One region of the Psychrobacillus sp. FSL W7-1493 genome, then DNA from elsewhere that is predicted to be linked to it. Evidence: a T-box and tRNA genes for the amino acid it is inferred to sense, from the RefSeq annotation. Region 1 holds a T-box; the other holds one or more tRNA genes.
The links. A T-box is a leader RNA that pairs with one kind of tRNA and senses whether it is charged. The one in region 1 lies ahead of metG (methionine--tRNA ligase), so its partner is inferred to be a tRNA-Met.
Positions count from the first base shown of each region.

Region 1 (22,897 bases):
GCAAAAGAATACGACGTAGTAATTATTGGTGGAGGAACTGGTGGGTATGTAGCTGCCATTCGTTCAGCTCAATTAGGTTTAAAAACAGCAATTGTTGAAAAAGGCAAACTAGGTGGTACATGTTTACATAAAGGTTGTATTCCAAGTAAAGCATTACTTCGAAGTGCTGAGGTTTTTTCTACTACTAAAAATCATGCAGCCGACTTTGGTGTAAATACAAGTGAAGTAACATTAGATTTTAGTAGAGTGCAAGCCCGTAAGGAATCCATTGTGAACCAATTATTTCAAGGAGTTCAGGGGTTGATGAAAAAAGGCAAGATTGATGTGTATGAAGGAACAGGCAGAATGCTCGGGCCATCCATTTTCTCTCCGTCTCCTGGGGGGACCGTCTCGGTTGAGATGAATAATGGAGAAGAAAATGAAATGCTTATCCCTAAAAATGTGGTTATTGCTACTGGTTCGCGTCCACGCTCCTTGCCAGGTCTGTCGATAGATGGTTCGCTAGTGATGACTTCAGACGAGGCATTAGCGATGACTGAGCTGCCTAAGTCAATTCTAATTGTCGGCGGTGGAGTAATTGGTATTGAATGGGCTTCGATGCTAAATGATTTTGGTGTAGAAGTAACGGTCATTGAATACGCTGATCGTATTATCCCTACGGAAGACAAAGACATTTCTAAAGAAATGCAAAAACTTTTAGGGAAAAAGGGAATCACCTTTGCAACTAATGCAAAAGTACTTCCAGATACGTTAAATACAAATGATAATGTTGTTAAAATATCTGCTGAGGTTAACGGGGAAACTCAATTGTTTACTGCTGAAAAAATGCTTGTATCAGTTGGTAGACAAGCAAATACAGAAGGTATTGGTATAGAAAATACAGATATCGTGATTGAAAATGGATTTATTCAGGTTTCTGAAACATTTCAAACAAAGGAATCTCATATATATGCCATTGGCGATGTAATTGGTGGACTTCAATTGGCACATGTGGCAAGCCATGAGGGGATAACAGCGATAGAGCATATTGCTGGCGAAGAAATAATCCCAATGGATTACAATCTTGTATCTCGCTGTATTTATGCAAGTCCTGAAAGCTCAAGTGTAGGAATTACAGAGCAACAGGCAAGAGAAAAGGGATTTGATGTAAAGGTAGGCAAGTTCTCTTTTAAAGCAATTGGTAAGGCTCTTGTGTACGGTGAATCAGATGGGTTTGTTAAAATTGTGGCCGATAAAGAAACCAATGACATATTAGGTGTTCATATGATTGGTCCACACGTAACAGATATGATTTCAGAGGCTGGCTTGGCAATGGTTCTTGATGCTACTCCTTGGGAAATTGCACAAACAATTCATCCACATCCAACCTTAAGTGAAATAATGGGAGAAGCAGCGTTAGCTGTTGATGGTAAAGCTATTCATATGTAAAAAAAAGGGGGATCTCTATATGACAAACAATCGTCATGAGGAATTAGGGTTATCAAATGAAGACGTATTAAAGATGTTCGAGACGATGTTAATGGCACGACGTATTGATGAGCGTATGTGGCTGTTAAACCGTGCAGGTAAAATTCCATTCGTTATCTCTTGTCAGGGACAAGAGGCAGCTCAGGTAGGAGCCGCATTTGCTTTAGATAATACAAAGGATTATATCGCTCCTTACTATAGAGATATGGGGGTAGTATTACATTTCGGTATGACTCCAAAAGATTTAATGCTATCAGCATTTGCTAAAGCCGAGGATCCAAACTCAGGCGGTCGTCAAATGCCAGGACATTTTGGTCAGAAGAAAAATCGTATTTTAACAGGCTCCTCACCAGTTACAACTCAACTTCCTCATGCAGTGGGTGTTGCTTTAGCTGCCAAGATTGAAAAGAAAGACTTCATTACCTTTGTTACATTAGGAGAAGGTTCATCTAACCAAGGAGATTTCCATGAAGGATTGAACTTTGCGGGAGTACATCAATTACCTTGTATAACAATGGTTGAAAACAATAAATATGCAATATCAGTTCCTTTTGAGCGTCAGGTTGCTAGTAAGAATGTAGCAGACCGTGCTAGTAGCTACGGAATGCCAGGCGTAACGGTGGATGGTAAAGATCCAATCGAGGTATACAGAGTAGTAAAAGAAGCTGCTGACCGCGCAAGAAACGGAGAAGGACCGAGTCTTATAGAAGCAGTTACTTACCGTTTGACAGCCCATTCATCAGATGACGATGATAGACAATACCGTACCGCAGAAGACATTGCAGAAGGTAAAGCTTTAGATCCTATTATTACCTTTGCACAATATTTAAGAGATTTAGATATTCTTTCTACCGATTTAGAAAAAGAGATCAATGACCGCATTATGAAGGAAGTAAATGAGGCAACTGATTATGCAGAGGCTGCACCATATGCTGCTCCAGAAGATGCATTAAAACATGTTTATGCTGAAAAAGACGGGGGGAACGCATAATGGCAATCATGTCTTATATAGATGCAATAACACTTGCAATGAAGGAAGAAATGACCCGCGATGAGCGCGTTTTCGTTCTTGGGGAAGATGTTGGTCGTAAGGGCGGCGTGTTCAAAGCAACAAACGGACTTTACGATGAATTCGGTGAATATAGAGTGTTAGATACACCACTTGCAGAATCTGCTATTGCAGGTGTAGGAATCGGAGCTGCAATGTATGGTCTTCGTCCAATCGCAGAAATGCAATTTGCAGATTTTATCATGCCTGCAGTCAACCAAATTATCTCTGAGGCATCTCGTATTCGCTACCGTTCTAACAATGACTGGACTTGTCCTATTGTATTCCGAGCTCCTTTTGGTGGTGGTATTCATGGTGCTCTCTATCACTCTCAATCAGTAGAGGCTATCTTTGCTAACCAGCCTGGACTAAAAATAGTTATTCCTTCTACTCCGTATGATGCGAAAGGATTGTTAAAAGCAGCTATTCGTGATGAGGACCCGGTTATGTTTTTTGAACACAAGCGTGCTTATCGCCTTATTAAAGGAGAAGTACCGGACGGCGATTATACGATTGAAATTGGTAAGGCAGACGTAAAACGTGAAGGGGAAGATATTACTGTTATAACTTATGGCTTAGCAGTACATTTCGCTCTTCAAGCTGCAGAACGCTTAGAAAAAGATGGTATTTCAGCTCATATTTTAGATTTACGTACAATTTACCCGTTAGACAAAGATTCAATTATAGAAGCAGCATCTAAAACAGGTAAAGTATTACTTGTAACGGAGGATAACAAAGAAGGTAGTGTAATCAGTGAGGTCGCAGCGATTATTGCCGAAAACTGCTTGTTTGACTTAGATGCTCCGATTATGCGCCTTGCTGGTCCTGATGTTCCAGCTATGCCATATGCACCTACTATGGAAAAATTCTTTATGATTAATCCAGATAAAGTCGAAAAAGCAATGCGTGAGCTGGCGGAATATTAAGCTATAGAAAAACGCCTAAGCAAATTTGATCTATAAAGGAGGAACCCATATGGCACTAGAACAAATTAAAATGCCTCAGCTTGGGGAAAGTGTAACCGAGGGAACAATCGAAAAATGGTTAGTAAAACCAGGCGATCATGTTAATAAGTATGACGCACTTGCAGAGGTTAACACAGATAAAGTAACTGCAGAAGTACCTTCTTCCTTCACGGGAGTTATTAAAGAACTTATTGCCAATGAAGGAGATACACTTGCAGTAGGAGAAATCGTTTGTACGATTGAAACAGAAGGAGGCTCTTCTGAAGAAATCGTAGAGGTAAAGGAAGCGGCGCCTGAAGAACCAACTGCGGAAACGGTTAAACCAGCTGAGGTGAATAAGCATGCACAGTCAGCCCCAACAGACCGTGCAAAAGGAGCAAAAGCTCGTTACTCACCTGCAGTTCTTAAACTTTCTCAGGAGCATGATATTGATCTTTCATTAGTCACTGGTACTGGTAATGAAGGTAGAATTACTCGTAAGGATTTACTGAAAATAATAGAAAGTGGAGAAATTCCACAGCCGACACCAGCTAGCGAGCCTAAGGTTGAGGAAAAAGCGGCTATAGCTTCTGCTCCTACTAACACTCAAACAAAGCCAGCTTCTATTAATGTCCCAGTCGGAGCAGGTGACATCGAAATTCCAGTAACTGGTGTCCGTAAAGCAATTGCTGCAAATATGCTTCGTAGTAAGCATGAGGCACCTCACGCTTGGACAATGATTGAAGTAGATGTGACGAACCTAGTACAGTACCGTGATTCGATTAAAAATGAATTTAAACAAAAAGAAGGCTTTAATGTTACTTATTTTGCATTCTTTGTGAAAGCAGTAGCGCAAGCATTAAAAGAATTTCCAATGATGAATTCTATGTGGGCTGGCGACAAAATTATCCAAAAGAAAGACATCAATATTTCAATTGCAGTTGCAACGGATGATGCCTTATTTGTTCCAGTAATTAAGCATGCAGACGAAAAGACGATTAAAGGCATTGCTCGTGAAGTAATGGAGCTAGCAGGAAAAGTCCGATCTGGTAAGCTTAAATCTGATGAGATGCAAGGTGGTACCTTCACTGTAAACAATACAGGTTCATTTGGCTCTGTTCAATCGATGGGGATCATTAACTATCCACAAGCAGCAATTCTTCAGGTAGAGTCTATTGTAAAACGACCAGTAATTATGGAGGGCGGCATGATTGCTGCTAGAGATATGGTGAATCTATGTTTATCTCTCGATCATCGTGTATTAGATGGCCTTGTATGTGGTCGTTTCTTAGCTCGCGTGAAAGAAATTTTAGAGAATATTTCGAAAGAAAATACTTCAGTATACTAAAATATACTTACGTCCAAATATTAGATATAAATCGAGGAATCGTCTCGAGTGCGTGTTGACCGACCGATTATTCGGATTGACCGACCGATTATCGACCGGAACCGACCGATTATTTCAGAAAACCGACCGATTCCAATAAAAAAGTCCGCCAAGGCGGGCTTTTTCATCTGTTTAGGTGAGGGGGAGTCTCTTTTTAAGAGGCTCCCCTTATTATCTATTTAGCAAATTCCAAGACCCTTTCGTTTACTTTTTCTTACTATTTCTATAGCATTTAAATAGAAATTAGAGAATGTATAGCAAACGAAGGAGCGAATATATATATGAAATTAAGTGTGTTAGATCAAGCACCGATCACTAAAGGAAATAATGCAATAGATGCATTGAAAAAAGCAGAAGAATTAGCAATTTTAGCTGATGAGCTCGGCTATCACCGAATGTGGATGGCGGAGCATCACGGAACAAGTGCTTTTGCAAGCTCAGCTCCAGAAATTATTGCTGCTCAACTTGCTGCGAAAACGACTAACCTTCGAATTGGAACGGGCGGAGTAATGATGATGCATTACTCAGCACTTAAGCTGGCGGAGGTATTTAAAACGTTAAGTGCTTTTTCTCCAGGAAGAATTGACTTTGGAGTAGGACGTGCCCCGGGCGGGGACAACTATGCGATGTACGCTCTTTCAGAAGGACGTCCGCCTATGGTGAATAATTTATACGAAAAGTTAGGGACAGCACTGGAGCTTTTAAATGATGAGGTACCTGAGGACAGTGTGTATAATAGAACCATTGCATCACCATCTAACGTCGTACTTCCTGAAGCATGGCTGCTTGGATCCACTGGGAACAGTGCCATTAAGGCTGGACAGATGGGACTAGGTTATTCATTTGCTCAGTTCTTCCAGGGTGGGATGACTCCAACAATTTTAGATGCTTATCGTTCGAATTTTAAACCTTCAGCATTTATGAAAAAGCCAGAAATCAATGTAACCTATTTAGTAACTGTTGCAGAAACTAAGGAAGAGGCGGAATTTGAGGCGCTACCACAAGATATTTCTAGACTTTCACTTATGAAAGGACAGATTAGCCAGCTTATGACACCGGAAGAGGCACAAAATTATCCTTTAACAGAAATGGATCGGATGATGATTCAAGAAAACCGCAAAATCCACTTAGTAGGATCTGCAAAGGAAGTAGCTAATACTCTTCAAGAGGAACAGGCACATTATGGCTTCGACGAAGTGATGATTTGTAGTATCCCACACTCTCAACAAAAGCGACTAGACGTTTACCGATTGCTAGCAAAAGAATTAATGTAGTGTATTCGAGGCTCTGCTATATGCAGGGCCTTTTTAATGTACTTTCTTTTGAGATGCTATGTTAAAATGCCGGCTGCAATCGGTTAAAAGAATAGAGATAGCTTTCCGATATACAAATTCCAAATAGCATGTGTGACCATGGAAGGTATGACGGATTTCGATTTTATAGTAATACAAGCTAATACCACCCCTGCAATAAGTGAAAGGAATAGGTACGCCGGGTGGAAAAGAGAAAAAAGTATTGAAGTTAGAACCACAGCCCATACTGGCTTGACTACTTTTAATAGAGCAAATAATAGTACCCCTCTAAAAAGAAGCTCCTCCCAAATTGGAGCAAAGATGACAGCATCTATTAAGGAAAGTTGGTTGAAACCCTCAAGTAAACCATTTTTGTAATAAACGATAAGACTTCGGTCCATTAAAATTTCATAACGAATGCTTAACTTTAATATTAGGTAGGGGATAATAATTCCCACTAACATATATAGATATGTCCGAGAACTTTTAAATGGCTTGAAATTTAGTAAGGGGACTATTAAATTTCTTACTGGACTAAAGCTTATGGATAACAAAATGAAAATAGTAAACCAAATAAGTGTGCCATATCCGTTAAAAAAATGGCTATTAAAATAACTCACTCCATAGCCTGTTAGCATAAGTAAAACAGCATACACAAAATTATTTAATGTAATATTTTTTCTGTTAGCTACAAGCATCTTGATCTCCCTCACTGTTATATCGGAACCTACCACAAATTTAACATAAATATCCATTTTAGAACAACATTAATTAGAATTTTACTGGTAATAATGGCGACTTTTTATTAAATAATCACTTTCTTAAGCATAACTATTATGTAAAGGCTGTTCATGCCTAGGGATAAATTGGTGGTTGTATAAGGAACGTGTGTTCTGTATAATAGTCAAAAAAGAAAGGTGATGGAGATGACTAATTTCGAGGAAGAATGGAACGAGTTTGATTTATCTAAAATACGTGATAGAGGCTCAAAAAAATGGGTGGCTATGATGTTGCCTGAGCATGTAACAATGTTGAGAGACTATCATGAGGAGATAAAAAAAGTTCCACGCCCAGATCTAAATGAATTCGACTACGAAGCAATTCAAGAACAAATAGAAATTGCTATGAAAAGAAATGTCGATATAGAAATTAAACGTTGGAGGGATGGAGAATTTTTATATCATCGTGGGACCATTCAATGGATTGATTTAAATAGGCGTGTTCTTGAGTTAGACGATCCCTATCGTTTTTATGAAGTAAAGATTGATGAAATAGTCGATGTAACCATTCTAGAGTAATCGTAGTTAAAAGCTGCTGGTATGTAGGGAATCAATAAATTTAAACAACGTGAAATCAGCAATTTAATTTTACGTTTTTATCTCATATTAAGGAAGTTAGGGCAGATACACTATGCTTAACCTACCCAAAATAATATTTGGAAATTTGGGATATAAACTCTTCTTCGAGCACGCCCTTCTTTTTAATAATTATAAATGTAGAAACTGTAGGCAGTTCAAACAAATCAAAATGTGGTTGCATCATCTTTCCCTCGATTAATTCTCGTCTCACAATAGAGTGAGGAAGAAAGGATATACCGAGTCCTTCTTGGATAAAGCGTTTAGTAATATGTGCCTGCGTAACCTTCATCGTTCTTAATCCGACTACATGCTTATTCAGCTTTAATAACAGTTCATCCCAAAACACAGGATGATGGTGGGTAAAAAGATAATTTTTTTGAAGAATATCTTTTATATCTATTGGGGGTCCATTTTCTTCATCAAAGCCATCGTAAGGCATTAAAAACAGAATAGGATCCTCATATATCGAGATCGATTCTATATTTTTTTTCTGAGAATCAATTGCTGATATTCCTATATTTACTTCACCTGTATCTACTAAATCCTCAATTAGATTGGATTCCTCTACCCGAATATTTATCTCTAAGTCTGGATGACGCTTTAAGAAAGTCTTTAAAAAGTAAGGTAGGATTGTCTCTGCCATAAGCGGAGAAATGGCAATAGTCCATTTTCTTCGATACCCTTGTGCGAATGCACGTACATTGTTGACGCTATGATCTGTTTGTTGGACAAGCCGCATAGCTTCTGGGAGAAAAAATTTACCAGCGTCTGAAAGAGAAACACGATTGTTTACTCGATCGAAAAGAGGGGTACCTAAATATTCTTCAAGTAATTTAATATGGACAGTTACACTAGGCTGAGAAACCATTAATTTTTCAGAGGCTTTTCGAAAGTTTAAGGTTTCTGCTGCTACACAAAATGTTTTTAACCAATGGTATTCCATATATACACCCACTCAATTAATTTTTTTAATTAATATAATTATATATATTTAATTTTTATTATCAATGTTTTGAAATATAATAAAGAAAAAGGAGGCGTTTCGTATGTTTCAAAAGGGACTAAAGGATGTAGTTGCCGTTCATACAAAAATTGCATCAGTGGACGGGGAAAAGGGTGAGCTTAGATACCGAGGTGTGAAGGTAGATGAGCTTATAAATGAAGGGACATTTGAAGATATCGCAAGCTTTTTATGGTCAGGGGAAAGAGCAAATACAAGCTTGGCATCATTAAAAGAATATAGAGTGTTACCAAATCATGTAATCGCCATTATTGATGCTCTTCCAAGCGATTTTTCTTTAATGGATGCCATGAGAACAGCAATATCTGCCTTTGCACATACAGAATTTAGGGAAAAAACGCTAGAGGAGCAGGCAGTAATTTTAACGGCTGCATTGCCAGTTATTATTGCAAGGCATTACCGGAATCAAAAAGGATTACCGATAGTTGAACCTAAACAGGAGCTTAACCATACAGCAAACTATTTATGGATGTTAAATGGGGAAGTGCCAACAGATGTACAAGTTGAAGCACTTGAAACTTATTTAAAGCTGACGATGGAGCATGGTTTGAATGCTTCTACATTTGCTGCTCGAGTAACTATTTCAACCGAGTCAGACTTAACTGCAGCAGTAACATCAGCATTAGGAACAATGAAGGGACCATTGCATGGAGGTGCGCCTTCTGGAGTAATTTCACTACTTAATGAGTTTAAAAATCCTACAATGATTAGAGATATTGTAAGAGACAAGATTACGAGCGGTGAAAAAATTATGGGCTTCGGTCACCGCATCTATAAAACTGAAGACCCTCGATCTATTTTACTGAGAGATAAATGCCTAAATCTGCAAGGGAAAGATCCTTGGCTAGACATAGCGACTATAGCGGAAAAGGAGATTATTGAGTTACTGGCAGAACATAAGCCGGGGCGCAAATTATACACAAATGTAGAATATTATGCTGCAGCGATCATGCGTTCAATTGACATGCCAGCGGAACTATTTACACCAACTTTTAGTGCAGCAAGAATGGTTGGATGGACAGCACACGCAATTGAGCAAATTAGAGACAATACTATTTTCCGCCCACAATCCATTTATGTAGGGGAACTAAAATAAGTAAGAAACGTGGAGGTTCTTGACAGCTGTCAGGAACCTTTTTTATTTTGTATAAGAATAAATTAATAAGTTCTTACAGTAAAGTGTATAAAATACATGTTAATTTTGGTTATTCTGATATAAAATGGTAGGAGACATTTTATAAGAGGGAGGTTATAAATTTTTGAACCTCTTATTATATTTAGCTTTGTTAAAGTTATTGGTTGATTTTGACTAACAATTCTTTTTTATAGTGACTGTAAACATTATAAAAGTGACATTCAAATGATTATTAAGATCAAAAATAAATTATGAAATTGGAGTTCGTGACAGTTTTTCGGCTTAGTTTATGCGAGTAAATTTATTAGCACTTTATCGCTGCTAAAGCGGTTCTCGTTTATTGATTGGAGCGCCAGACGGCGACTCCAGCGGGATGAGTGAGACAGATAAGACATCACAACCACGCGCAATAGCGATGGGTGATGGCTTATCGCTCACCCCGCGAAAAAGCGTCCGGCTGGGGCGAAAAATCAATTTTACTCTCTGATCTAAGATTTCTTTGCATCATAAATCAACCCTACGCTTTAACATAGCCTTTTATTTATAAGTAACTATTTATTTCTATCTATTCACAAGGGGGAAAACAGATGAATAAAAAAATAGCTATAGTAACAGGAGCAAGTAATCAAAGAGACATTGGGACTGCTATCTGTCGAAAATTAGCCACCAAAGGAATAGATATATTCTTTACCTATTGGAAAGCCGAAAGTGAATGGATTCAACAATTTCAACAAGAAATAAACAACTTAGGTGTCCGTTGTGTAGGTTTGGACATTGATTTATCTGCCAGCGAGGCTTACGCACTTGTCCTTAATGCTGTAGAGGAGCAACTAGGAAAGCCTTCTATCCTAGTTAACAATGCGGCTCATTCCACAAACGATGGATACTTGAATTTAGACAGCAAGACGATAGATGATCATTATGCAGTTAACATGAGAACAGTATTTCTATTAAGTGCAGAATTTGCCAAGCGCTTTAAAAACAGTGAATTAAGAAGCGGAAGAATCATAAATATGACATCAGGTCAAGAGCTGGGCCCGATGCCCGGCGAGCTTGCCTACGCAGCAACCAAGGCTGCTATAACAGCTTTTACAAAATCATTATCGACAGAAGTTGCACCACTAGGAATAACAGTAAATGCTGTTAATCCAGGACCGACTGATTCTACCTGGATGACGGAGGAAATAAGAGAACATCTATTACCGAAATTTCCAATGGGGCGAATCGGTCAACCAAAAGATGTCGCAGAGAGTGTAGCCTTCCTGGCAAGTGATGAAGCAGCTTGGATTACTGGTCAGGTTATACATTCGGAGGGTGGATTTGTACGTGGCTAGTCGTCATGAAGAATCCAATGTATAGCATTTAATGGATGGCCCGATAAAATTGTGTTAAAGATCTATTCCATTTCATCAACTTTACAGGGGGAAATTCATGATTAACTATTGGAGAATGTTTATATTTGTAGTTATCTCTCTTCTTTTGTTTGGATGTAACGAAGATGTGGAAAAACCAGAAATTTTGCTGGATGAAAATCCTGTGATTTTTGAGCATAACGGTCAGCAGATTGAAATATACACGTTCTTTGATGAATACGAGAACTTTATCGAGAAGGCGGAAAAGGAACCAGATAATATAAAAGTATTATTTCAGCAAGAAGTAATGAAAGCCTTCGGAGAAAGTACAAATCATACAGTTTCTCTATATGAAGAAATATCAGCACCCAAGGATATAGATAAAGTAGGAGAATATTTAACACGATTGAAAAAGCAAGAAAATAATATAGATAAATGGATCAAGGAAGCTCTTAAGGATTCCGTAGACAATTTACCAGGAGAAGACAAGAAAGTCTATATATTTCCTTCTTTTATGGAGGAGGAAGCTTCGTTAAAAGACTTAGAATATGTAGGTGGATTAGTCTTAAATAAAGATGGTTTCATTTTAGAGATAAATCCTCTTTTTACAGAGCGCTCTCTAAAATATACCGTGGCACATGAATATCATCATACAGTCGCGATGGAAAGTGGATATTCAACGACCTTGCTGGAACGAAGTGTGTTGGAGGGAAAGGCAGATACTTTTTCAAAAACCATATATCCAGAAATGGAACCAGCATGGCTACAGCCCCTTTCCGGTTATTATAAGGAGCATGGGTGGGAAATTTTCATGGAAAACTTGAACTCCGAGGAATCAGAAATGTGGCATTTCCTTTTCAATGGTAATCATTTTAAAGGGATAGCTAAATGGACTAATTACAAAATTGGTTATGAAATCATGCAAAGCTTTTTAGAAGAAAATCGAGACGTTTCAATAGAGGAATGGACCAAGATGTCAGCGCAAGACATACTAGCTAAGAGCCAATATGCGGACTAAAGAGAGCATAGGATATTACCATGAATTTACTTTCTCATCTTACAAAGCGGAGAACTTTTTAAAAACGTGAATTTGAATTTCTTATGGAGGGAGAACGAATGTGAGATATGCACAATCATTAGTGTTAGACGGAGTGTCCTTTCAGTTAAAAGAACGTCATGATTTTAAATGGCTGAACGATTTTGGAGAGGTTTTTTGTGTCTTTGATAAGCAAGATTCAGGTAATATCTCATTTGGTGTACAGAAGGGGAATGTGAAAAGTCTTATAAAATATGCTGGTGCTCAAACTATAAACTATGCAGGAGATCCTAAAGAAGCTATAAAAAAACTCAAAAATGCAAAGGTAGTGTATAAAGAGTTAGAACATCCTTACTTAGTTAAACTAATTGATCATTTGGAGCTCCGAGAAGGATTTGTACTAGTGTTCGAATGGTTTGATGGATTAAACATACAAAAGAATGTTGAACTAAACTCTGCTTGTCATAGATTTAAGAAGCTTCCACTTGAATTACGCTTACAATCTCTTTCAACTATTTTTGAATTTCACGTTCATGTAGAAAAAAATAATTATGTAGCGATAGACTTTTACGATGGAAGCATCTTATATGATTTTAAACAAAATATTACTAAAATATGTGACGTGGATTTGTATCAAGTAAAACCGTTTTATAACCAAATAGGAAGGCTTTGGGGCTCTTCCAGGTTTATGTCACCAGAAGAGTTTACCCTCGCATCCGAAATTGATGGTCGATCCAATGTTTTCAATATGGGAGCAATGGCATTCGCTTTAGTTGGTGGAACTCTTGACCGTTCCTCTGATACGTGGGAAGCAGGGAGAGAATTATATCAGGTAGCTAAGAAAGCAGTGGAAAAGAATAGGAACAATCGTTATGCTTCAGTTATAGATTTCTATACCGAATGGAAGTTTTACGTAAAGGAATATGGTACTTATACTCCCGAAAAAGTGTAATAGCTGTAACCCTTAATTTAAAAGTATATAGTGTGCCTCTTGCAGTTACTATGCAAGAGGCATTTTGTTTACACTTTTCCGTATGATAGAAATGAATCAGCTTCTATAAAATTATATTTTTGTATTTAAAAGGAAAAATAACTAGATGGATAGAATAATAAAAGTAGCTTATGCTCATCCAATTAACTTTCTAGGTGAGTTAATGCCATAACTTACGAAAAACAATATTTGATTAGCAAACTATTTAATGAAATTAATGAGTTTATAAACAAAAAATAGTCTTTGTGAACTGAAGCCAACACCGTGTTTGAAAAAGGGAGAAATCGGGGAAATAGAAAGATGAGACCTTTTGAAACTTATAAAAAATGCGAGATGATTATCACAACTAGTTTGTATCTTACCTATACCTTGGGAGAAAAGGACAGAGCGCCATGGAGAATGCGGTATTATTATTAAAAAATGTTAATGTAATAGATGTAACTACTGGGAAAACTACTTATTCACATCTTCTTATCCAAAATGGCTATATTACTAGAATTTTTTCTGCCCACAAGCAGATTGGTAATATTCATAAAAAAGCGGTTATTTATGATTTGAAAAGAAAGTATGTAATACCAGGTTTGATTGATATGCACGTACATATGAAAAAAGATTATGCTCCTATTTTTACTGCAGCAGGCGTTACAACCGTTCGTAATACGGGCGGGAATGTTGGTGAATTAGAAAAACTAATACATGCGAATGAAGGTGCACCAACGCCAAGAGTTATTTCATCAGATAGAATTATCGATGGACCGCCTGGCTTGTGGGGTGAAAATAGTCCATGGAACATAAATGTAAATGATGAACAGAGTGCTAGAGCAGAAGTTAGAAGGCAGGTTGAAGCGGGTGCTGATTTCATTAAGGTGTATGGTTGGTTATCCAAGGAGATTATGCAGGTAGTTGTTGATGAGGCAAAACTTCAGCAGAAAGAAGTCAGTTGTGATTTAATACACTCCTTGGAAGTAACTGCAACTGACGCTGCTAAAATGGGTATTAAATGGAATGAGCATGCTTCGGGTATTATAAAAGATATTTTCCCCAATTGGACCATGCAGGCAAATGAAGGTGTTTGGAAAGAAATTGATTGGGAAAATCCTGATGAGAAAAAGATCCGAGATGTTTGTAAAGTATTGGTGGAAAATAATGTTGTACTTTGTCCGACAATGGTTTTGTATGACCAAGCCAATTTAATGCGGAATTACTGGTATTCGGAAGAAAAGATAATGGACAAAATTAAAGAGAACTCCGTGTTAATGCAGCATTGGAGACGCTTTATCGAAAATACAAGTTCTTTGAGTAAATTAGGAATGCAACATACCTTTAACAAGGCCATTACAAAAGCTTATTTTGACTTAGGGGGCCGGGTGGTAGCTGGTACTGATACTCCTGCTGGCATTTTCACCTTTCCTGGTATGGCGCTTCACAGAGAGCTAGAGCTATTCGTAAAAAATGGTTTATCGGAAATAGATGCGATAAGGACAGCAACAATAAATGCAGCAGATGCCCTTAATAGACAAGATATAGGAGTCATTCAAGAAGGAACAATTGCGGATATGGTAGTACTAGAAAAAAACCCTTTAAAAGACATACGTTGCACAAAAGAAATTCATAGTATTATTAAGGGAGGGACTTTATACACGCAAGATGAATTACTTGAAAAAGTTCCTGTGGAAGAGAATATTAAAAAATCTATTGAGGAATTTATGAATAGTTTTCTAGATACCAATTATAAATCAAGCTAATTAAAATAATAAGATAGAATCTTTGACAGGAGCGGCAATTTCTAAAGCCTCTCCTGTTTTTATATGCATTAAAATCTCTTAAAATCGCATCATAATTTAAATCTATCATTATTTGTGTACTAATCTCTTAAATTCGCACATATATTCATATCTAAGTGATTGATTGGTATGTAACTATTTTAACTATTGAGTTTGGAGGAATCTAATGAATATCACAGCATACTACCAAAAATCAGTTCAAGAAGTGATGAAAGAGTTTGATGTTACTCAACAAGGATTATCAGATTATGAAGTACGACAAAGACATAAAGAGAATGGCTTCAATGAATTGAAGGAAGGTAAAAGGAAAAATGCCATACAAGTATTTTTAGAGCAGTTTAATGATTTTCTAGTCATCATTTTAATAGTTGCCGCTGTAATTTCTGCTTTTTTAGGAGAATTAGAAAGTTCAATAGTTATTGTAATAGTAATTGTATTAAATGCAGTTTTAGGGACGGTACAACATATTAAAGCGGAAAAATCATTAGATAGCTTAAAAGAAATGGCCGCTCCTATAGCTAAGGTTCTGAGGAATGGAGAAGTTATAAAAATTCCATCCCGAGAGGTAGTGGTGGGAGACGTTCTCTATTTAGAAGTGGGAGATTATATTTGTGCAGATGGAAGAATGATGGAAAGCTATAGCTTACAAGTAAATGAGAGTTCATTGACAGGTGAATCCGAAGCAATAGACAAAATTGAAGCATTAATTGCTAAAGAGGAGCTAGCAATTGGAGATAAGCGTAATATGGTCTTTTCAGGAAGTTTTGTTACTAATGGTAGAGGACGTGCTATTGTAACGTCCATTGGTATGTCTACTGAAATAGGCAAGATTGCTAATCTGTTGCAAAATGCAAAAGAAAAGAAAACCCCCTTACAAATGAATCTGGATCACTTTGGAAAGAGATTGGCTATTGGCATTATCATTATATGCCTAATCATTTTTGGACTAGACATTCTTAGAGGCCGAGAGCTAGTAGATTCTTTCATGTTTGCGGTATCCTTAGCGGTAGCTGCTATTCCGGAAGCATTAAGTTCAATCGTCACCATAGTACTTGCATTTGGCACACAGAAGATGGCAAAAGAAAATGCAATCATTCGAAAATTACGAGCAGCTGAAAGTTTAGGGAGTATCTCTGTTATTTGTACAGACAAAACTGGAACGCTTACACAAAATAAAATGACAGTCCAGCATATTTACGTAAATGAGCAAACCATAGAAGCTGATAGAGCTAATATCAACAACGCACTCCATAAAAATTTAATGAGCATGGCGTTGCTTTGTAATGATTCGATAAGTACAGAAGAAAAAGAAATTGGAGATCCAACAGAAATTGCGCTTGTAAATTGGAGTAAACTATATAATTTTGATGAAGGGAACGTACGCCAACAATATTTCCGTGTAGGAGAAATGCCATTCGATTCTAATCGCAAGCTAATGAGTACGATTCATCGAATAAATAATCGATATATGATGATTACAAAAGGAGCAGTTGATGAGCTATTATCTCGAATAGTAAGAATGGAAACATCTACAGGCATTTCACCTATTAACATAGGGCAAATCGAAAGGATAAAACAAGCAAACCACCATTTTTCAAGCCATGGTCTAAGAATCCTTGCGTTTGCTTATAAAGAAGTAGATTCCCTGATAGTAAACATGGAAATGGAGCAGGATCTCACTTTCATTGGATTAGTCGCTATGATGGATCCCTTAAGACCAGAAACTAAACAAGCGGTAGAAGATTGTATTGAGGCAGGTATTAAGCCTGTTATGATTACTGGAGATCATAAAATTACCGCTACAGCTATAGCGAAAGAAATAGGGATAATAGAAGGTCCTCAGGAAGTAATGGAAGGGAAGGAAATTGAAAAATTATCAGATATAGAATTACAAGACGTAGTCGAGAATGTCTCTGTATATGCACGGGTATCCCCAGAACATAAAATCCGTATAGTAGAAGCTTGGCAAGAAAAAGGTCACGTTGTAGCGATGACAGGTGACGGTGTAAATGATGGACCAGCCTTGAAGCAAGCGGACATAGGGGTTGCTATGGGCATTACAGGTACTGAAGTTGCAAAGGATGCCTCTGCTATGATCTTGACTGATGATAATTTTTCAACCATTGTCAAAGCAGTTTCCAATGGGCGAAGTATTTACACTAACATTACCAATTCCATTATGTTTTTGCTATCCGGTAACACAGGGGCTATCCTAGTTGTACTGTATGCAACCATTCTTGCTTTACCTGCACCCTTTTTACCGGTTCATCTATTATTTATAAACTTGCTGACGGATAGTTTACCTGCCATTGCAATTGGTTTAGAGCCACACAATAAAAAAGTAATGAAAGAAAAGCCAAGGGACATTAAGGAACCGCTTCTAAATAAGAAGTTTGCTATACAGGTTGGATTAGAGGGCTTCCTCATCGCAGCAGTAACAATTATCGCCTTTCAAATAGGATTGGCGACTGGGGATACAATGGTCGCGACTACTATGGCGTTTGCAACCTTATGCTTGTCGCGATTATTTCATGGCTTTAATTGCCGATCAAAAGAGTCCATATTTAAAATTGGATTGTTTTCGAATCTAACTGTTTGGATAGCTTTTCTAATTGGTGTCATTCTTTTGAACCTAGTTTTGATATTCGAGCTATTTGACGTTGCAGCAATAAGTCGCTCTCAACTAGCGATGATTTATGGATTGGCTTTCGTACCATTCATAGTTATTCAAATAGATAGATTTTTCCTTGCTAAAAAATAAATATTGATTTATGAGTGGAACATTTTGTATAATTCTAATAATATAATGCTATGTTATAGGCTAGGGTTGAATTATAATACTCTTTAAATCAGAAAGTAGAATTGATTTCCGCACCAACCGGACGCTTTCCGCGGGGTGAGCGATAAGCCATCACCCATCGCTTCATTTAATTTGTACACTCGGTAAAAAAAAGAAATGTTTAGTAAAATCATCAATAACTTTAATATAACCTAATATAAAAAGGCGTTGAAGAGGAAAAGTAGAGTGATGATGTTATATAGAGAGCTTCTGATGGTGGAAATGAGGCAAGCTAGTCATTCGAACATGATCTCGGAGCTTCGTACTGAACGTTTCACAACTAGTAGGATACGACAAGAGTTGGCACTTGTTACCCATGTCAAAGTATAAAGGCTTTTTGCTATGTACTTATGGAGTCAAATGGTGCGAACCATTTGAGTATTAAGGTGGTACCACGAGAAAACCTCGTCCTTATCGAAATTCGATAAGGCTGAGGTTTTTTATTTTGGCTGAAGATATTTAAAACTAACTTGGCTAAAAAACTTAATGAAGAAAAGGGGAGAATCAAAATGAACATTTTTATCGGAGGGGCATGGCCATATGCTAATGGGTCCCTACATTTGGGACACATTGCTGCCTTATTACCAGGCGACATTTTGGCGAGATATTATAGACAAAAGGGAGAGGAGGTATTGTATGTCTCTGGGAGCGATTGTAACGGTACTCCCATATCCATACGTGCTAATTCTGAAGGCGTCACAACTAAAGAAATAGCGGATAGATACCATAACGAGTTTAAAGAAACCTTTAAGCGTCTGGGCTTTACTTATGATATGTATACTCGAACTGATAGTGATCATCATCATAAAGTGGTTAGGCAAATCTTTTTAGAACTGTGGAAGAATGGTTATATATACGAAAATGAAATAGAGCAAATCTATTGTGCCACTGATAATCAATTTTTACCTGACAGGTATGTGGAGGGGAATTGCCCAAATTGCGGAAGCCGCGCAAGAGGGGACCAGTGTGATGCCTGCTCTTTGATTATAGACCCTATGGACTTAACAAATAGAAGTTGCAAGCTATGTGGAAATGAGCCGACTGTTAAAGCTACAAAGCATTTATATTTTCAACTAAGCAGCTTTCAGGAGCAGCTAGAGAATTATCTTACGTCAGCAAAAGCAAATCATGCGTGGCGAAAAAATGCAGTTCACCTGACCGAGCGATATTTAAATGAAGGGCTTCGAGATCGAGCGGCTTCAAGGGATCTGCCAAATGGGGTAAGTATACCCATAGAAGGATACGAGGAAAAGAAAGTGTATGTATGGATAGAGGCTGTTTCCGGTTATTACTCAGCGAGTAAGGAATGGGCCACTCTTAATCAAACGGATGAAAAAGAATTTTGGAATGAACAAACCATTTCCTATTATGTTCATGGTAAAGATAATATCCCTTTCCATACCGTTATATGGCCAGCGATACTTAAAGGTATTCGTCAAGAAACACTTCCAACTCATATCATTTCCAACGAGTATTTAACGTTGGAAAAGAGAAAATTTTCGACTAGCCAAAACTGGGCGGTATGGGCTCCTTATTTTGTAGAGAAATATCATCCGGACTCCTTAAGATACTTTTTAACAAGCAATGCCCCCGAAAATAGAGACTCGGATTTTTCGTGGAGAGAATTTATTCATAGTCATAATGGGGAGCTGCTTGGAGCATATGGAAACTTTATCAATCGCACATTAAAATTCATTGAAAAGTCCTTTGAAGGAACAATTCCTGATCGAGCAATTCATAAAAAAATAGAAGAAACCACTATAAACTTATATACAACGGTTGGGCAATTGGTCGAGGCAGGTCAGTTCAAATTAGCAATAGATTCTATCTTTTCATATATTCGTGAAGCGAATAGATTCTTTGACGTTCAGAAACCGTGGATACAAGTAAAGGAAGATAGGGATAGCTGTTTGGATACTCTGGCAAGTTGCGTATATATCATTGGAAATGTTGCTCAAATATTATCACCGTTCCTTCCTTTCTCAAGTGAGGAAGTACGAAACATATTAAAATTAGAAGAATTCTATTGGAATCCAATAAAAGTGAAAGTAGATAACATAAGCAATATACAACCACTATTTGCAAGAATAGATCCTAGTACAATTCAAGAGGAAATTGATTATCTGGAAAAACAGTTGAAGAGTTGAGTTGCACTAGAAGAACCCATTTTTTTATATGGATATTTATGTTAAAATTTAAAAAATGAATTAATTAATTTGTAGTAGTTGTTTCAATTTCCTTAATGTTGGGAGGTTAATATGAAGAAACCAGGATCAATTCTGTTGTTATTATTATTTATACTGATGTTAACAGGGTGTAATTACGTAGAAGAAAAGAAAGCTGAAAATATTATTCAAAATTATTATCAAGCAATAATAGATGAGGATTATGAGAAAGCATTTAAACAATTACATTTATATGATACAGAAGAGAGTAAGTTAGCTGGTAAAACTGGCTTATCCGAACAGGAAGCAAAAGCTATATATTTAGAAAAAATCAATCTCTTGGAAGAACAAAAGTATAAACTGAAAGACTTTGCAATTGTAGAGATCGAGTACGAAGACGGGCACTCATTCTGGCACCATATCAAGCTTGAAGTAGAGCAGGATGGAGAAAAAAGTGAATGGAATGAAGTTGCTTACATTGTTAAAGGAAAGTTATTGATTGGTGAAAAAGATGACCCATATGCAAAGTATCGAGATGGGAAGATGTTTTTTGAAGAAGAGAAATAACCAGTTGGAATTATATATTCCAGCTAAGTTAAATGATGATACTTTATTTTTATCCTGGATCTGAATTCATATTTAGTAAGTCCTTTTACTTGAATAAGGCGACTTTTAAATTAAAATGAAAATAGATATAACTAGGAGGTATTCATATGTATCGTAAAACAGAAGATTTATTACAAGAATGGACGATGTCAGCTGATGGTACAGTTAACGTTTTTAAAGCAATGACAGATGATAGGCTGAACCAAGCAATTGCAGAAAACCATAATACACTAGGATGGTTAGCTTGGCATTTAACGACAACACCCATTTTTCTAGCTAAGCTAGCAAAAATTGACCTACCATCTGTTGGGAACCCTAAGGAAGTACCTGGATCAGTTGAAACAATTGTCTCTGCTTATGAAACAATGGCAGGCGCTTTTAGAGAGGCCGCAGCATCTCTAACGGATGCAGATTTGGTAGAGCAAGTACCGGCGTTTGGCACTTCTATTCCACGTGGTCTAATATTACGAAAAATTATAGACCATCAAACACATCATCGAGGTCAAATGACCGTTTTACTTCGCCAAGCAGGATTAGAGGTACCCGGAGTTATGGGACCTACAAAAGAACAACAGATGTAAAGAAGCCACCTTCATTTTATAAATGAAGGTGTTTTTTGAGAGAATATATAGAGAGAGAACAGAAACCAGCCAGCTTAAGGCTGGTTTTAAAAATGTGTTATAGGAAACTGCAAAATCTTCTTGGGGAATATATTTTATATATCAAAAATTTTTAATATACTATTAATTTGATAGATAAGTGTTAAAGTTAGAGTAAATTATGAAGTCTAAATGATGTCGTAATTACAGTGTTTACACAAAAATTACTTTCCAAGGGAGCTTTTAAATTGAATATAAAGTTCAACCCCTTTTTAAAAGAAGAGTTAACAGTCAAAGACCTACACTTTGCTTTACTCAAAGAAGAAATAACTTCAAAAGAATTAGTTATGTTTTACATGAATAGAATTGCAAAGTTTGATAAGGATGGTCCTAATCTTAATGCAATTATCGAGATAAATCCTCATGCTTTATTTATAGCAGAGGCTTTGGACTATGAAAGAAAGAAACAAGGCATGAGAGGGTTATTACATGGGATACCTGTTCTGCTTAAAGATAATATTGAAACAAATGATTCTATGCATACAAGCGCTGGGTCGCTTGCGCTAGAAAGCTATATTAGTAATCAAGATGCTTTCTTAGTCGAAAAGCTTCGTCAATCAGGCGCAATCATCCTAGGTAAAACAAATATGACAGAATGGGCGAATGGGATGTCATCGACAATGTGGGCAGGATATAGCTCGCGTGGCGGGCAAACATTAAATCCATATGGGGATGAGAAGCTATTCGTAGGTGGATCTAGTTCAGGGTCTGCTGTTGCTGTTGCGGCAAATTTTGCAGTCTTAGCAGTTGGAACGGAGACAGATGCGTCTATTCTAAGTCCTGCAATACAAAATTCAGTAGTTGGTATAAAGCCTACAGTTGGATTAATCAGTAGAGAAGGTATCATTCCGTTTACATATTCTCAAGATACTCCTGGACCAATTGCAAGAACGGTTGCAGATGCAGCTATTTTGTTAGGTGCTTTAACAGGGGTAGACCTTAATGATGTTGCAACCTTCAAAAGTGAAGGAATCTCTTGCAGAGATTATACTCCTTACTTGGATTCTAATGGTTTAATGGGAGCAAGAATTGGTATATTGCATAATGCAGATGAGCGTTTCTACAATTCCGAGGAATATGATGATAAATTATTTAAGCAAGCAGTTTTTCATTTAAAAGAGGAAGGGGCAGAGGTTATAGAGGATATCGAAATACCTTCCTTTCATAGAAAATGGAGCAGAGAAGTGTTACTACATGAGTTCAAGCATAGTGTAGATAATTATCTTTCCAAATTACCAACTAATTTACCAGTCCATTCACTTTCTGAATTAATTGAGTTCAATAAAAAAAATCAAGAAAAAAACTTAAAGTATGGACAAAACATGTTGGAACTGAGAGAAAATCTATCAAATACATTAACAGCTCCAGAGTATTTAAAAGCAAGAAGTGAAGATTTATACTTTTCCCAAGAGAAGGGTATAGATTATACTTTACAAAAGTATAATCTAGATGCAATTGTTTTTCCTTCCTACATCGGCTCAACGATTAGTGCCAAGGCTGGATATCCTTCCATCGCAGTTCCAGCAGGCTATATGAACAGCGGTAAACCCTTTGGGATTACCTTTGCAGGAACAGCTTTTAGTGAAGGAATATTAATTAAACTTGCTTATGTTTACGAGCAAGCTACTAAACATAGAATTAGCCCTAAAATTTAAATGGATGAGTCAAGTTCATAAATAGCAATTTACCATTCAAACACGAAAAATTTCTTTATATGGATTGTAGCGGCAGGCGGCGACGTAGGTATGAACGTGGAGACAAATAAAACATCACCCCACGGAAAGCATTCGTTGAAGCGTAGAACAACGATGAT
Region 1 is NZ_JBBOSB010000001.1:1,828,323-1,851,219, forward strand. It holds gene lpdA (dihydrolipoyl dehydrogenase) at 1-1,428, shown strand, start outside; gene MKX96_RS09240 (thiamine pyrophosphate-dependent dehydrogenase E1 component subunit alpha) at 1,448-2,458, shown strand; gene MKX96_RS09245 (alpha-ketoacid dehydrogenase subunit beta) at 2,458-3,441, shown strand; gene MKX96_RS09250 (dihydrolipoamide acetyltransferase family protein) at 3,491-4,807, shown strand; gene MKX96_RS09255 (LLM class flavin-dependent oxidoreductase) at 5,128-6,120, shown strand; gene MKX96_RS09260 (CPBP family intramembrane glutamic endopeptidase) at 6,204-6,836, opposite strand; gene MKX96_RS09265 (YolD-like family protein) at 7,065-7,436, shown strand; gene MKX96_RS09270 (LysR family transcriptional regulator) at 7,558-8,439, opposite strand; gene MKX96_RS09275 (citrate/2-methylcitrate synthase) at 8,543-9,613, shown strand; gene MKX96_RS09280 (SDR family oxidoreductase) at 10,240-10,986, shown strand; gene MKX96_RS09285 (DUF2268 domain-containing protein) at 11,084-12,022, shown strand; gene MKX96_RS09290 (serine/threonine protein kinase) at 12,123-12,992, shown strand; gene MKX96_RS09295 (amidohydrolase family protein) at 13,424-14,776, shown strand; gene MKX96_RS09300 (cation-translocating P-type ATPase) at 14,982-17,576, shown strand; T-box leader at 17,814-18,070, shown strand; gene metG (methionine--tRNA ligase) at 18,125-19,801, shown strand; gene MKX96_RS09310 (hypothetical protein) at 19,913-20,386, shown strand; gene MKX96_RS09315 (DinB family protein) at 20,533-21,006, shown strand; gene MKX96_RS09320 (amidase family protein) at 21,273-22,739, shown strand.

Region 2 (6,985 bases), 890 kb from region 1:
AGAATCCTAAGGTGAGCGAGAGAACTCTCGTTAAGGAACTCGGCAAAATGACCCCGTAACTTCGGGAGAAGGGGTGCTCTTTTGGGTGAATAGCCTAGAAGAGCCGCAGTGAATAGGCCCAGGCGACTGTTTAGCAAAAACACAGGTCTCTGCAAAACCGTAAGGTGAAGTATAGGGGCTGACGCCTGCCCGGTGCTGGAAGGTTAAGAGGAGTGCTTAGCGCAAGCGAAGGTGCGAATTGAAGCCCCAGTAAACGGCGGCCGTAACTATAACGGTCCTAAGGTAGCGAAATTCCTTGTCGGGTAAGTTCCGACCCGCACGAAAGGCGTAACGATCTGGGCACTGTCTCAACGAGAGACTCGGTGAAATTATAGTACCTGTGAAGATGCAGGTTACCCGCGACAGGACGGAAAGACCCCGTGGAGCTTTACTGTAGCTTGATATTGAATTTTGGTGCAACTTGTACAGGATAGGTAGGAGCCTTAGAGCCCGGAGCGCCAGCTTCGGAGGAGGCGTCGGTGGGATACTACCCTGGTTGTATTGAAATTCTAACCCATACCCGTAACCCGGGTAGGAGACAGTGTCAGGCGGGCAGTTTGACTGGGGCGGTCGCCTCCTAAAGTGTAACGGAGGCGCCCAAAGGTTCCCTCAGAATGGTTGGAAATCATTCGAAGAGTGTAAAGGCAGAAGGGAGCTTGACTGCGAGACCTACAAGTCGAGCAGGGTCGAAAGACGGGCTTAGTGATCCGGTGGTTCCGCATGGAAGGGCCATCGCTCAACGGATAAAAGCTACCCCGGGGATAACAGGCTTATCTCCCCCAAGAGTCCACATCGACGGGGAGGTTTGGCACCTCGATGTCGGCTCATCGCATCCTGGGGCTGTAGTCGGTCCCAAGGGTTGGGCTGTTCGCCCATTAAAGCGGTACGCGAGCTGGGTTCAGAACGTCGTGAGACAGTTCGGTCCCTATCCGTCGTGGGCGTAGGAAATTTGAGAGGAGCTGTCCTTAGTACGAGAGGACCGGGATGGACACACCGCTGGTGTACCAGTTGTTCTGCCAAGGGCATCGCTGGGTAGCTATGTGTGGACGGGATAAGTGCTGAAAGCATCTAAGCACGAAGCCCCCCTCAAGATGAGATTTCCCATTACGCAAGTAAGTAAGATCCCTCAAAGACGATGAGGTAGATAGGTTCGGGGTGGAAGCGTGGCGACACGTGCAGCTGACGAATACTAATCGATCGAGGACTTAACCAAAATGTTTGTTTCTAAGATGTCAGTTTATTCAGTTTTGAAAGAATAATTTTTTATTAAAAAAACACTTGTAATAATCTACATAGTTGATATAATAGAAAATGTCTTTCAGTAATTATTCAAGTCTAGTGATGATGGCGAAGAGGTCACACCCGTTCCCATACCGAACACGGAAGTTAAGCTCTTCAGCGCCGATGGTAGTTGGGGGTCTCCCCCTGCAAGAGTAGGACGTCGCTAGGCGGATATTATTCCGAAGTAGCTCAGTGGTAGAGCAATCGGCTGTTAACCGATCGGTCGTAGGTTCGAGTCCTACCTTCGGAGCCATTTCTAGGAGAGCTGTCCGAGTGGCCGAAGGAGCACGATTGGAAATCGTGTAGGCGGGTAACACTGTCTCAAGGGTTCAAATCCCTTGCTCTCCGCCAGATAGATTTCTCTAATACATAATGGCCCCTTGGTCAAGCGGTTAAGACACCGCCCTTTCACGGCGGTAACACGGGTTCGAATCCCGTAGGGGTCACCATTTAATTTTAAACCAGCATTACGGAGGATTAGCTCAGCTGGGAGAGCATCTGCCTTACAAGCAGAGGGTCGGCGGTTCGAGCCCGTCATCCTCCACCATTATTAATTTAGCAAGTATTATTATCGCGGGGTGGAGTAAATCGCTTCACGAAGAAAGCGATTAACGTCGACGCAAGCGAAGCGTGGAAGACGTAAAACTCACTAAATGCGTAGGATGGTTTAAATTTCATCTAATATTATTGTCGCGGGGTGGAGCAGTTCGGTAGCTCGTCGGGCTCATAACCCGAAGGTCACAGGTTCAAATCCTGTCCCCGCAACCAAATGGTCCCGTGGTGTAGCGGTTAACATGCCTGCCTGTCACGCAGGAGATCGCCGGTTCGATCCCGGTCGGGACCGCCATTTATTATTCAATATGTTAGAGATTTAGGATAAGCAAGCAAATCGAGGAAGCAATCGAACGAAAGAAGGAGCGTACTAAAGTACGTGACTGAATGAGTGAGTGAAGCTGACAAAGAGTTGTACAGCTTAGCGTAAATCGAAGAGGCTCAGTAGCTCAGTCGGTAGAGCAAAGGACTGAAAATCCTTGTGTCGGCGGTTCGATTCCGTCCTGAGCCACCATTACGCCGGAATAGCTCAATTGGTAGAGCAACTGACTTGTAATCAGTAGGTTGGGGGTTCAAGTCCTCTTTCCGGCACCACTGTCTAGTGGAGGGGTAGCGAAGTGGCTAAACGCGGCGGACTGTAAATCCGCTCCTTAGGGTTCGGCGGTTCGAATCCGTCCCCCTCCACCAGTTTTTATAGGGGCATAGTTTAACGGTAGAATAGAGGTCTCCAAAACCTTTGATGTGGGTTCGATTCCTACTGCCCCTGCCAAATAATAAGTTAACTTTGAATAATGGCGGTTGTGGCGAAGTGGTTAACGCACCGGATTGTGATTCCGGCATTCGTGGGTTCAATTCCCATCAGTCGCCCCATATTCTATCTGGTTAGCTCTTTTTTTTATTCTGTGGCGGTCGTGGCGAAGTGGTTAACGCACCGGATTGTGATTCCGGCATTCGTGGGTTCAATTCCCATCGGTCGCCCCATTGGGGTATAGCCAAGCGGTAAGGCAACGGATTTTGATTCCGTCATGCCCTGGTTCGAATCCAGGTACCCCAGTTATTTGCGGAAGTAGTTCAGTGGTAGAACACCACCTTGCCAAGGTGGGGGTCGCGAGTTCGAACCTCGTCTTCCGCTCCAAATTAAGGCGGCATAGCCAAGTGGTAAGGCACAGGTCTGCAACACCTTTATCACCGGTTCAAATCCGGTTGCCGCCTCCAATTTTTAAAAAAGTATTTACTGCCTTTAATATGCCGGTGTGGCGGAATTGGCAGACGCGCGGGACTCAAAATCCCGTATCTTCGGATGTGTCGGTTCGACCCCGACCACCGGTATCATATTCATGACATAAAGTCATACATATCAAGACTTCTAACTACTTGTTAGAGGTCTTTTTTGTTGTTTCAATAAGAGGACTGAAATAAGCTAAAATCCCGTGCATAGGAGTAATTGAATGTCTCGGAAGAAGTAATAGTTATATCAAAAAAGTTATATTTGCTTAAAATGAAAATCACTTAAATTGTTAGAATAGCTCTTGAAAATCTTTTCAATGTCTCAATACCTGTACATTCACTTTTTCAAGAATTGAATGCGTATCTATATTTCCGTTTTCATATTAGTTACTTTGTATATTTTTACATTCGATTGACAAGATAGTCATATCGACATTAATAAAACTTCATACAACTCAAACTGGATGGACTCGAGAGACAGAGAGGAATAGACGCATGTTTTCTACGATACTAATGGGATTGACGATCTTATTTATGGTAACAACCTTATACTATTTCTTTTCAGGTCATAAATATAAGAAAAGCTATTTTCAGTCAACTTTATTCCAAAAGCTATTTTTCGCTATGCTTGGCATTACTTTTGGATTTGCTGTTCTTTATTACTTATTGTCTATGGAAGGAGATGTAGTAAGAGTCAGCACTGAAGAGGGGAAGGATGGAGGAGAGAATTTTTTAGATTATCTCTATTTCAGTGGAGTAACCATTTTATCAGTAGGCTATGGTGACTTGGTGCCTGTGGGAAAGGCACGGTTCTTTGCACTAATACAAGCAGCAATTGGTCTTTTGTTACCAACGGCATTTTTTATAAGAGCTTTGGATGAAAAAGAAGGTAGCAGTGGAGACGGTGCAAAAAATGAAAATGAAGATGAGCAAGGCAGTGACAATGATGGGCAAACAGGTAATTGATGCATCTTTTCTATAAAGGTAGTCCAACTGGTGAGGATATCATTTTTATATAAATGGCTGGTCCAAGAATATCTTTGTACACATTTAGTCGAAAGCCATGAGTTTTTATCATTAAATAAGCATGTAATCATTTGGAAATCACCATACTAACACTATGAATGGAAGATAGGTGACTAAAAGTGAAGAAAACAATACTAATCATATTAGCTATATTGGTTGTTGTATGTGGAGGACTTATATTAGCTATTTCGATGTCTCCAACTAAAAAGTTTAATGATGTAAAGATCGAAGCTACTAAAAAGCCGATCGTTCTTATTGTTGTCGATTCTTTAATGGCAGAACCATTGCAAAAGACGATAAAAGAGGGAGAGGCACCTGCATTTTCATTTTTAATAAATAATGGGGATTTTTATCCAGAATTTATTAGTTCTTATCCAACAATGTCCGTTACAATTGATAGCACCTTGTTGACTGGAACATATGCAAATCAGCATAAAATCCCCGGGTTGATTTGGTTTAATAAAGATGAGGCACGCATGGTCAGTTATGGAAGTGGAATCGCGGAGATATGGGACAATGGGGTTAAAAATGTAGTGGCTGATAGTGTTATTCATCTGAATGAAACCCATTTAAGTAAAGAAGTTCTAACGATTCATGAACAATTGGCAAGTGCTCAAATACACACAGCTTCTATTAATGGTCTATTATACCGGGGAAGCTTTAAGCAGGATTTACAAGTACCTAAGCTTCTTTCTATTACAGATCTATTGCCAAAAGAAATAAAGGTGAATGGGCCATTGCTTTTGTCGCTCGGTGGCTTATCTCAATACAATCCAGAGAACGATCGATATAAATACGTTTGGAAGAGGATGGGAGTAAATAATGAGTTTACATCTAATGAACTGACTTATCTAATTGAACAAGGGAACCTACCTACCTTTACACTAGCCTATCTCCCTGATGCGGATGCGTCCATACATAGAAACGGTCCTGGTGATGAATCTGGGATTGAGAAGGCTGACCAAGCACTGCAAGAGCTGTTAAATAATTTTGGCTCTTGGGAAAAGGCAGTAGAAGAGGTTACATGGATAGTCCTTGGTGATAGTGGTCAATCTGCAGTTAAGGAAGAAAAGGAAACGGCTTTAATTGATTTGAATGAATTGTTAAAGCGGTACACCTTCTTAGAAAAAGGAAAAGAAAATACACAACTAGCCATCGCAGTGAATGAACGAATGGCCTACATCTATTTAAATGATGAAGAAATTCCTTTTTCTGATATAGTAGAAAGCTTAAAAAAGGATGAACGAATAGGTTTTATTGCATGGAGCGATGAACAACAAATAAATCATGTTGTAAGCTCAGACGATAAAGAACTCACCTTCTCTCCAAATGGTCCTTATATGGATGAATATAAGCAGTCGTGGCAATTAGATGGAGATTTGTCTCTTTTAGATATAAAAGATGAGCAAGGAACTTTACGTTATCACACATATCCTGATGGACTAGCTCGGCTGTACGGAGCACTCCACTCCCAAACCGGAAAAGTTATCATAGTAGATGCAAAGCCTTCTTACGAATTTATTGAAAAACATAGTCATGATCATGCTGGTGGGGGTGCACATGGCTCTCTCCATCGGGTAGATTCCGTTTTTCCCCTAATCGTTTCGGGTGAGACAGAAAGACCACCATCCAACCGACTCGTGGATGTGAAGGAGTGGGTAATAGGGTTGTTGGGTGGCTCATAAATGGGAGCCACCTTTTTTTATGTAAGCACAGTAATTATGGACTTTTTACTGTCCCAATAAATATTTGTAATTTCCATTATTAAGAAGTTTTATTTTTCTACAATAGGGAATAACATAATTAGAATCAAAAATAAGAAAAGCGAGGAATTTAAAATGGTTAAAACATATAACTTTATTATCGAAGGAAAAATTATCGAGGTACACGCAACTTCTAAAGCAGAAGCGCAAAGCAAGGCAAACCATATATATGAAGAACTTAAAAGTGAACAGTATCAGCAACAGCAATAAAAGACTCTCAACGAGACGTTAAGAGTCTTTTATTTTATTTCATTTCTTCATTTAAATTCAAAAATAATTGTTCTAGTTGTTCTTTTGGAATTTCTAGATAAGAATCTCCAATACTTATTTCAATTTGGCATTTCTCCCCATCCAGCTCACTTAAATAGCTGGATATCCCTATGCGATTATCAAGCTGGACTTTGCTTATAACAGCTGCCATTTCCTCTTGTGAACGATTAAAATAGACGTGAAACATATTGGAAACAGGTACTTCTGGTACGGTGTAAATATCCTTACAGTTATTAAATAGCTGTGCTAGCTCTACAGATTTTTGATAGTATTGCTTCATTTTGTGTGCTCGCTTATCAAAATAATAATCTGCTGATAGAATATAAGGATACAAGCTTATAAGTGTTCCACCATAACGCTTTCTCCAAATTTTAGATTTCTCTATGAAATCCTCGTCACCGGCTAGAATAGCTCCCGCAATACCACCAATTCCTTTATAAAAAGACATATAAACACTGTCAAATAGGTCGCAAACCTCAGAGGCTGTTTTATTATAGTACGGTAATACTTCTAAAAGTCGGGCTCCGTCTAAATGAAGCTTTATACCATTTTCACGACAATAGGCTGAAATCTGTTCTAATGTTTCAAAGCTAGGAAGCTGGCCACCAATTTCTCTTTGAGGTAGCTCCAATAAAAGACATGCTATGTCTTCTTTAAGGTTTTTTACGTCCTCTAGCTCAATTACTCGATTCTTGTCTGCCAGCAGGATCGTTTTAATCTGGTGTAATTCCTTTAAACCATCCATCTCGTGTATTTCTAAATGACATAAAGGGTGATAGGCAACCTGGTTAAGCTGCTTCTCATCGCACCAAATACGTAAGGCGATT
Region 2 is NZ_JBBOSB010000001.1:943,142-950,126, forward strand. It holds rRNA gene MKX96_RS04650 (23S ribosomal RNA) at 1-1,252, shown strand, start outside; rRNA gene rrf (5S ribosomal RNA) at 1,374-1,489, shown strand; tRNA gene MKX96_RS04660 (tRNA-Asn) at 1,499-1,573, shown strand; tRNA gene MKX96_RS04665 (tRNA-Ser) at 1,580-1,671, shown strand; tRNA gene MKX96_RS04670 (tRNA-Glu) at 1,695-1,769, shown strand; tRNA gene MKX96_RS04675 (tRNA-Val) at 1,792-1,867, shown strand; tRNA gene MKX96_RS04680 (tRNA-Met) at 2,012-2,088, shown strand; tRNA gene MKX96_RS04685 (tRNA-Asp) at 2,092-2,167, shown strand; tRNA gene MKX96_RS04690 (tRNA-Phe) at 2,311-2,386, shown strand; tRNA gene MKX96_RS04695 (tRNA-Thr) at 2,391-2,466, shown strand; tRNA gene MKX96_RS04700 (tRNA-Tyr) at 2,476-2,559, shown strand; tRNA gene MKX96_RS04705 (tRNA-Trp) at 2,568-2,641, shown strand; tRNA gene MKX96_RS04710 (tRNA-His) at 2,667-2,742, shown strand; tRNA gene MKX96_RS04715 (tRNA-His) at 2,778-2,853, shown strand; tRNA gene MKX96_RS04720 (tRNA-Gln) at 2,855-2,926, shown strand; tRNA gene MKX96_RS04725 (tRNA-Gly) at 2,933-3,007, shown strand; tRNA gene MKX96_RS04730 (tRNA-Cys) at 3,014-3,087, shown strand; tRNA gene MKX96_RS04735 (tRNA-Leu) at 3,120-3,201, shown strand; gene MKX96_RS04740 (potassium channel family protein) at 3,595-4,065, shown strand; gene MKX96_RS04745 (alkaline phosphatase family protein) at 4,245-5,810, shown strand; gene MKX96_RS04750 (hypothetical protein) at 5,964-6,098, shown strand; gene MKX96_RS04755 (threonine aldolase family protein) at 6,133-6,985, opposite strand, start outside.
Region 2: it encodes a tRNA-Met, which carries the amino acid that the T-box ahead of metG (methionine--tRNA ligase) is inferred to sense. The anticodon was not compared.